Regions from separate parts of the Rhizobium favelukesii genome, predicted to be linked through region 4. Evidence: predicted binding sites of a transcription regulator. Region 4 holds the regulator's gene; each other region holds the start of a gene.
What was found. The regulator PhoB, encoded in region 4, activates phosphate uptake and scavenging genes when phosphate is short. The targets are predictions, from matches to a motif close to TGTCATNNANCTGTCAT.
Positions count from the first base shown of each region.

Region 1: the regulator PhoB is predicted to act here: its motif matches at 1,384-1,400, upstream of LPU83_RS58000 (DUF2794 domain-containing protein).
Region 2: the regulator PhoB is predicted to act here: its motif matches at 908-924, upstream of LPU83_RS39675 (DUF1045 domain-containing protein).
Region 3: the regulator PhoB is predicted to act here: its motif matches at 1,175-1,191, upstream of olsB (l-ornithine N(alpha)-acyltransferase).

Region 1 is NZ_HG916852.1:3,941,197-3,943,396, reverse strand. It holds gene acnA (aconitate hydratase AcnA) at 1-85, shown strand, start outside; gene LPU83_RS58005 (DUF1223 domain-containing protein) at 319-1,056, shown strand; gene LPU83_RS58000 (DUF2794 domain-containing protein) at 1,423-1,824, shown strand; gene LPU83_RS57995 (GNAT family N-acetyltransferase) at 1,831-2,200, opposite strand, start outside.
Region 2 is NZ_HG916852.1:278,124-280,323, forward strand. It holds partial or broken gene phnE (phosphonate ABC transporter, permease protein PhnE) at 1-884, shown strand, start outside; gene LPU83_RS39675 (DUF1045 domain-containing protein) at 1,016-1,711, shown strand; gene LPU83_RS39680 (alpha-D-ribose 1-methylphosphonate 5-triphosphate diphosphatase) at 1,725-2,200, shown strand, end outside.
Region 3 is NZ_HG916852.1:469,275-471,474, reverse strand. It holds gene LPU83_RS40620 (hybrid sensor histidine kinase/response regulator) at 1-1,130, shown strand, start outside; gene olsB (l-ornithine N(alpha)-acyltransferase) at 1,240-2,112, shown strand; gene LPU83_RS40610 (NADP-dependent malic enzyme) at 2,166-2,200, opposite strand, start outside.
Region 4 is NZ_HG916852.1:621,697-623,896, forward strand. It holds gene phoU (phosphate signaling complex protein PhoU) at 1-485, shown strand, start outside; gene phoB (phosphate regulon transcriptional regulator PhoB) at 522-1,205, shown strand; gene LPU83_RS41450 (IS4 family transposase) at 1,278-2,200, opposite strand, start outside.

The DNA of each region.
Region 1 (2,200 bases), 880 kb from region 4:
GTCGCGTGTCGATACGCTCGATGAAGTGATCTACCTTAACAACGGCGGCATCTTGCAGACGGTTCTGCGCGATCTCGCTGCCTGATTGTTAACGGGCTTCCGTGACAATGACCGCCGGAAAGAGATTTCCGGCGGTTTTTGTTTGAGCGCGAGATATTGGATGCCCGGTCACGACGATGTGTTTCAGCTTGGCTTCCACGAAGCTTGGTCTCACCCGTTCGTGACTTTCCGTTTGGAGCGAGAACCACTATCTCTACGTTCATACATCGGAACCTGCGGCGAAGGTGGCGGTAGGTACTGAATAAAAAGGTGCAGTGAATGTCCCCGCGGTTTCTGATTTCCATGGTTGCAGGTGTGGCGCTTGCCGGCCCACTTTTTGCCCAGGACGCGCCGAAAGGTGTGGTTGAACTCTTCACCTCGCAGGGATGTTCTTCTTGTCCTCCAGCCGATGCGGCTTTCCGCAAGCTCGTCGAGGCCGGCGGCGTTATCGCTCTCGCCTATCACGTCGATTACTGGAACTATATGGGATGGGCCGATACGCTGAGTTCCAAGGAGAATACGGAGCGGCAGTATGGCTACGCGCAGACGATGGGACGCGCCAACGTCTATACGCCGCAGGTCATCGTCAACGGCCGCGACCACGTAGCGGGAGCCGATCTCGGCGCGATCAATAAGAAGATCGATGGCTATGCAGCCGAAGGCATGGGGTTGTCAGTGCCGGTGACTGCGCAGATGCGCGACGACCAACTCGAGATCAAGATCGGCGCAGGACAGGGCAAGGCCAATGTCGTCATGGTCTACTTCAATCGCGAGAAGACCATCGACGTCGAGAAGGGCGAAAACAGCGGACAGAAGATTGCATACCTCAACAGCGTTGCCGATGTTGAGACCGTCGGCATGTGGGAGGGCAAGGAAACGAGCTTGACGCTGCCGGCCAGCGTGATGCAGAAGCCGGACCTTGAGGGCTGCGCGATTCTACTTCAATCCTCCACCGCCGATGGCAATCCATCTGCGATCCTCGGAGCGACGGTTGTCATGGCCGGGAAGAACATCTGACCGTTTCATCTGCTTCTGCGGATGGAAAACGGGGTGGCCCGGCTGATCGTATTCGGGGCTGGGGTTAAGGTCGATACGGTCAGCCGGGCCCTTTGGCGCGCTGGCGCCAAACTCACACACAACCGTTTCAGCAGACCAAATCTGGCAAAAGATCATGCGCAATTCGGGTGCGACGACGGGTCCGAATGGCCCCGCGGCGCAGTCGTGAGGGAATTTCCCTTGCAAATGAGGCGCTGTTTTGACTGAATTGCGGCGCTCGGGAGATTGCACAGACTATGATTAATGTGACTGATCACCTGCTTGCAATTTATAAACGCTAAGGCAAACTGTCATTCTCCTGTCACGAGCGGAGGCACAGGGAGACTGATGACAGATCAGCCGGATTTGCGGCGCGGCGAAAGCCGGTCCGCCGAGAACAGTTCCTCAGTCGTCGTAGATCTCAAGGAGTACAAGCAGAGCAAGGACCCACCGCCGGTCACCTTTCACCGTCGCGAGCTCGACGCGATCCTGTGGATTTACGGCCGCATGGTCGGCGAGGGTGAGTGGCGAGATTACGCGATCGATCATCTGAGAGACTGCGCCATCTTCTCGGTTTTCAAGCGATCGGGCGAAATGCCGCTTTTTCGCATCGAGAAGAATCCGAAGCTTGCCACCAAGCAGGGTGCCTATTCCGTTTTCAACACTCACGGCGTCATCCTGAAGCGCGGCCACGAGCTGCAGCAGGTTTTGAAGGTCTTCAATAAGGCCTTGAAGCTGGTCGAGAAGTAGCTCGGCTCAAGCTTTGAAAAGGGTACCGGGATAAGTCGAGGCATCGGGGTCCGTGGCTGCGCCTTCACCAAGGGCTCGCTGCATGATCATCGTATCGAGCCAGCGGCCATGCTTGTAACCTGTTGCTCTCAGGCGGCCGGTTTCCTCAAAGCCCAATGCGCGATGCAGGGCAATCGATGCCGGATGTGCGCCGCCGATCACGGCCACCATCTGGCGAAAGCCGAGATCCGTGCAGCGTCGGATCAGTTCGGCGAGCAGCAGCCTTCCAACGCCCCTGCCGCGTGCTTCAGGCCCCAGGTAGATCGAATCTTCGACCATCCAGCGATAGGCCGGCCGCGTCCGGAAGGCTGAGGCATAGGCGTAACCGAGCAGGCTG
Region 2 (2,200 bases), 340 kb from region 4:
CCCCGTGCCGAGCTGGATGACGGTCTATGACGACAACGTCCTGGCCGATCTCGGCTTTGCCGGCGATGTCAGCATCTCGGTTGATCGCGTCAAGGTGCGCAAGCGCTTCCTCGGCTGGGCGAATTTCGTCTTCGACACCCAGTCCCCCTTCTTCGACAAGCCGGTGGGCGAGGTGCTGAGCCTGATTGTTTCGGGGCCGGAACTGACCCGGCCAATCCAACCTGTCGCTCGCATTCGACAATGTCTGGAACAACAGCGCCTGGCAGCATGGCGACGTCTGGACCAAGCTGTTCCAGACCATCGTCATGGCCTTCCTCGGCACGCTGCTCGGCGCCCTGCTGGCCTTTCCGCTGGCCTTCTTCGCCGCGCGCAACATCACGCCGAACCGCGTGGTCAACCAGGTGCTGAAGCGAGCCTTTGATTTCCTGCGCTCGGTCGACATGCTGATCTGGGCGCTGTTCCTCACCCGTGCCTTCGGGCCCGGTCCGCTCGCCGGCAGCGGCGCCATCTTCCTCACGGAGACTGGCACGCTCGGCAAGCTCTATTCCGAAGGCCTCGAGAATATCGACAACAAGCCGCGCGAAGGCATCAAATCCACGGGCGCCTCCACCGTGCTCACCCATCGCTACGGCATCATCCCGCAGATCGTGCCGGTCTTCGTCAGCCAGACGCTCTACCAGTGGGAATCGAACGTCCGCGGTGCGACCATCATCGGCGCCGTCGGTGCCGGCGGCATCGGCCTCAAGCTCTGGGAAGCGATGCGCACCAACGCCAACTGGGAAAACGTCGCCTACATGGTGCTGTTGATCCTCATCGTCGTCTTCCTGTTCGACATGGCCTCGAACGCGCTGCGCCACCGGCTGATGGGCACCAAGGTCCACTGAAAAAGCGCGGGATCGTTCGGGATCATCATCATTCTGTCACGGAAATCTTTTAGCCGGAAGCCAGCTTGCGGTGGCGGTCAAATCACTGAAGACTGCCATCCGCATTCCGATTGATTCCCAGGATACGAGCCTTGCGCTACGCACTCTATTTCACACCGCCGAAGGACGATCCTTTGAACGGAACGGCTGCGCTCTGGCTCGGCCGTGATGCCTTCACCGGCGAAACTTACCCGGCTCCCGATCATTCGGACCTGCCTGCCGCCGAGCAGTTCGAGTTGACCGCCGAGCCTCGTCGCTACGCCTTCCATGCGACACTCAAAGCCCCCTTCGCGCTCGCCGCCTCGGTCACCGAACAGGACCTGCTTCAAGTCGCCGAGGATTTCGCCGCCCGCACGCCGGCGTTTGAAATCCCCGAGCTGGTCCTGGGGCAGTTGGGCAAGTTTTTCGCTCTCGTGCCGGCTTCGCTGCACCCGCCGCTTCAAGATTTCGCGGCAACGGTGGTAAAATTCTTCGAACCGTTCCGGGCCGCCCTGTCGGAGGCCGACATTGCCCGCCGGAACCCGGAGACGTTGAGCGAGAGCCAGCGTGCCAATCTGTTGCGCTGGGGCTATCCTTATGTGATGGATGACTTCGGTTTCCACATGACGCTGACCGGCCAGGTGCCGGAGGAGCGCGCCGGCGTGATGAAGGCCATTCTGACCGAGCGTTTTGCCGCGTTCACCGGCCGGCCGCTCGCGATCACGGGCCTTGCCGTTTTCGTTGAAGAGGCGCGTGGCGCGCCGTTCAAAGCCCATTCCTGGTGGCCGCTTGCTGGCGCCAAAAACTGAAAGACCTGATCCGATGACCACAGAAACCGTCTTCTCCAACGCCCGCATTGTCCTCGAGGATGAGATCGTCGAAGGATCGGTCCTCGTCCGCGACGGCAAGATCGCCGACATCTCGACGGGCAGCTCCACAGTCGGCGAGGATTTCGAAGGCGATTATCTGATCCCGGGTCTCGTCGAACTGCACACCGATCATCTCGAGGGCCACTATTCGCCGCGCCCCGGCCTGCGCTGGAACATGATCGCGGCGATCCAGGCCCACGACGCCCAGATCGTCACCTCCGGCATCACGACCGTTTTCGACTGCCTGCGCATGGGAGCCGACGAAGACGGCGGCTTCGAGCACGGCGAAATGCGTGGGATGGCCGATGCCATCCAGAAGGCCGAGCAGGAAGGTCGGTTGCGCGCCGAGCACCTGATCCACCTGCGCTGCGAAGTCTCCGCCGACAATGTTTTGGAACATTTCGCCGACTTCGAGAACGATCCCTACGT
Region 3 (2,200 bases), 150 kb from region 4:
CATCGCTGCAGGGCAACGACGTCCTGATCAGCGTCACCGACACCGGGCCCGGCATGACCGAGGAAGAACAGAACCGCATCTTCGGCGAGTTCGAGCAGGGTGGAACGCCGATCGAGAAGAGCGCCGGGACGGGTCTTGGCCTCTCGATTTCCGCCCGCATCATGCGCGAGTTCGGCGGCTCGCTTACGGTGGCCAGCGAGAAAGGAACCGGCAGCGAATTCAGCATCAGGTTTCCGATCGACATTCCGGAGGAAAGCCGCGGTCGCCACAACGCCGTGCTTGCCGGCAGCGTCGTGCTGCTGCTGGCGCCTGCCGGTGCGGCGCGCATGGCGATATCAGAGACGATCGCAACGCTCGGCGGCGATTGCCACCTGGTCACAGATGGCACGAGCGCGCGTGACATGTTGCTCGCCATGGCGTCGCGCGGCCGCGGGCCGACTGACATCATCGTCGACCACCGCATGTCGGCAGAGTTCGCCGACCACCTCGCCGACCGTGCCGAGATCGCGGCACTCGGTCTACGCAAGATCTTCCTGGTCAACCCCGAAGAGCGCAACGCCCATCCCCTCGACCTGTTCGACGCCTGGCTGATACGGCCGCTGCGCGAACAGTCGCTGATCGACGTGCTGCGTGGGCGGATGCGCGGGATGGAAAAGCGCGATGCGTTGAACGACAACCAGCCCGGGTTCAGCGTCTCCATCCCCGAAGCCGGGCTCCAGGGCGGGCTGCGCATTCTGCTCGCGGAAGATGACCCGATCAACGCTATGCTCATTCGGGCAATGCTCGAAAAGGCCGGCCATACCGTCGAGCACGTCGAACATTTCGAGACGCTTCTCGACCGTGCGCTATCAGAGGGAAGCGTACGCCCCGATATCGTGATCAGCGATCTTTCCATGCCGGGCGGCGACGGTATCGATATGCTTGGCCGGCTACGCGGCCATGAGCGCCGACTCGATGTTCCGCCCGTCCCGATCATTGTACTGACCGCCGACAAGCGCGACGAATCCCGTAGACAAGTCTTGCTGAATGGTGCAAACCGCGTCATGGTAAAGCCGGTTGACCCGATAAGGTTGCTGACGGAAGTCCAAGCTGTTGCTGCGCTTTCGGCCCGCCGCGCGGAAGCGCGGTAGCCATCAAACAACCGGCACGTTTCTTGCGTGCGGCGGCTGTATGATGTCACTTTCCTGTCGCATATAAGTGTTTTATGGCGTGTCAAAAGCCGGCAACGGGAGAATCGCCATGTCAGTAGACGCTTTCAATAGTGCCGTCGCCGAGGTCCATCGGCCGTCGAGCCCGCTTGCGCCGAAGGAAGGTGATATTCTCGGCCGCATCGGCAGTCTTGAGACCCGCCTAGCCCGCACCGCCAGCGAGATCGATGCCGCCCAGGCCGTCCGCTTCCGAGTCTTCGTCGAAGAAATGGGTGCACAGCTTTCGCCGGAAGCCATGCGCCGCAAGCGCGATTTCGATTCCTACGACGCATTCTGCGATCATCTGCTCGTGCTCGATCGCTCGATCGAGGGCGACGGCGAGGACCAGATCGTTGGCACCTATCGCCTGCTACGACAGGAAGTCGCGATGGCGAACGGCGGCTTTTACTCGGCTTCGGAATTCGCGATCGACGAGCTGCTTGCCCGCCACCCGGATAAGCGGTTCATGGAACTCGGCCGCTCCTGCGTGCTGCCCGACTACCGCACCAAGCGCACCGTCGAGCTCCTGTGGCAGGGGAACTGGGCCTATGCGCTGAAGCATGGCATGAGTGCCATGTTCGGCTGCGCCTCCTTCCCGGGCATTCACCCGGAAAGCCATGCTCTGGCGCTGTCCTTCCTACATCACAACGTTGCCGCCAAGGATGAGTGGGCCGTTGGCGCGCTTCCACACCTTGCCCGTGACATGGATCTGATGCCGGCAGAAGCGGTCAACCCGAAGCGGGCGCTGATGGCGCTACCGCCGCTGATCAAGGGTTATCTCCGCCTCGGCGCGATGGTCGGTTCGACTGCCGTGGTCGACGAGGCCTTCAATACGACGGACGTTCTGATCGTCCTGCCGATCGCCAGCATTTCCGATCGCTACCTGAACTATTACGGCGCCGATGCCGGGCGGTTCGCGAGCTGATTTTCCACCGACGGAAAGATGGAGCGAGAGGCTGCCTCCCGCTCCACATTCGCTTACGATCCTGCCGTATAGGCTGCGATCGCGGCCA
Region 4 (2,200 bases):
CGATGGCGGCCGACCTCCGCGAGATCATGGGTTCGATCCGCATCGCGGCCGATCTTGAGCGCGTCGGCGATCTCGGCAAGAACACCGCCAAGCGCGTCATTGCTGTCCAGAGTGCCGGCGTGCCGCGCAAGCTCGCCCGCGGCCTCGAGCACCTTTCCGAACTGGCGCTCGTCCAGCTCAAGGAAGTCCTCGACGTCTATACGAGCCGTGCTGCCGACAAGGCAAAGTCGATCCGCGAGCGCGACGAGGAAATCGACGCGATGTACACCTCGCTGTTCCGCGAGATGCTCACCTACATGATGGAAGATCCGCGCAACATCACCAGCTGCACGCATCTTCTGTTCTGCGCCAAGAACATCGAGCGCATCGGCGACCACGCCACCAACATTGCCGAGACCATCTATTACATGGCCACCGGTGCTCAGCCGGAAGGCGAACGTCCGAAGGACGATACCGCCAACACCGTCGGCGCCGTCACGGAATAGTCGTTCTGCGACCGCGCCCCCAGGAGACCGAAACGAATGATCCCTAAAGTAGCTGTCGTTGAAGACGAAGAAGCACTGAGCGTGCTTCTTCGCTATAACCTTGAAGCTGAAGGTTTTGAGGTCGATACCATCCTGCGCGGCGACGAGGCCGAGATCCGGCTGCAGGAACGCACGCCAGACCTTTTGATCCTGGATTGGATGCTGCCGGGTGTGTCCGGCATCGAGCTCTGCCGGCGTCTGCGTATGCGACCGGAAACCGAGCGCCTTCCCATCATTATGCTGACGGCTCGCGGCGAGGAAAGCGAACGCGTTCGCGGTCTCTCCACCGGCGCCGACGACTACGTCGTCAAGCCGTTTTCGACGCCGGAGCTTGTCGCGCGCGTCAAGGCAATGCTTCGTCGCGCCAAGCCGGAGGTGCTCTCCACGCTGCTGAAGTGCGGCGACATCGAGCTCGACCGCGAGACGCATCGCGTTCATCGCAAGAGCCGTGAAGTCCGCCTCGGCCCAACCGAGTTCCGGCTCCTCGAGTTCCTGATGGCGTCCCCCGGACGCGTCTTCTCGCGTTCACAGCTCCTCGACGGCGTCTGGGGTCACGATATCTATGTGGACGAACGCACCGTCGACGTCCATGTCGGTCGCCTGCGCAAGGCGCTGAACTTCTCCAACATGCAGGATGTCATCCGCACCGTGCGCGGCGCCGGATATTCCATGGAAGCATAAGGCTTCGATGGGGACCGAGCGGCTTTCATCTCGGAAACAAAAAAACGGGCCCGCCTCGTGCGGTAATGCAGTTCACTTAGGTTTGCTTACGGCTCTTATCGGGTATCTGGCAGGCAGTTTTTTGACGACACGGGGGCATGATCGCCCCCGTTTTTCTGTCAGCAGCAAGTCTGCCAATCTGTTTCTCAATCTGGTGAGGTGGGCGGGGATTTTGCCGGGTGCTTCGATCGCCATCCATCCCCATTCGTGACGCAGGTAATGCAGGGCTGTGATAAAGCTTAGTCGGGTTGGCTCGACTTGGGCTTCGGTCGCGACCTCTGCCATTTCGAGCCGCACCAGATTGTAGGCCAGCAACGCGCCCCAGACCTCCTGATAGACAGTCTCCGGCGTGCCGCTTCGCAGGGTCAGTTCGCTACCGAGAAGCTCCTGCTTGAGTTCGCGATAACTTGTCTCGATGCGCCATCGCTCTTCATACTGATGGACGATTTCGCTTGCCGGATAAGTTTGTCTGTCCATCAGCGATGTCAACAATATGCGCTTTTTGCCATGGCTGGTGGTCGTCTCGATGGCCCTGACCTCCCAGAAGGCCGGCAAGTCCGGTTCTGCCTGCCGCGCCTGGGGCGAGACCTTCATGCGCACCCGATAATCGGTGGGGTGCGGATCCAGTCGTTCCCATGTGCTGTTGGCTTTGGCCGGAATCAGCCAGTGACGCTCATGTCCCTTCGTCTGCAATTGCAAGAGAAGGCTGGCACTGAAGAAGCCCTTGTCGAAGACCGTCAGCGAATGGTCCGGAACCCGGTCGAGCAGGCTTTTGGCGTAGAGCATCTCGTTTGTGCCATAGGCTCCGAACACCGCATCACGCACCAGATGCGTCGCCAGCGCCGTCAGCGTCAGCAGCCGCAATTGCGGATAGCTTGCGACAACGCCAGACGCGTAGGCCTGCGCTCCAAAATGCGCCCGGTTCTCCGGGCTGTTGGACGTCCGCAGCGTGCTGC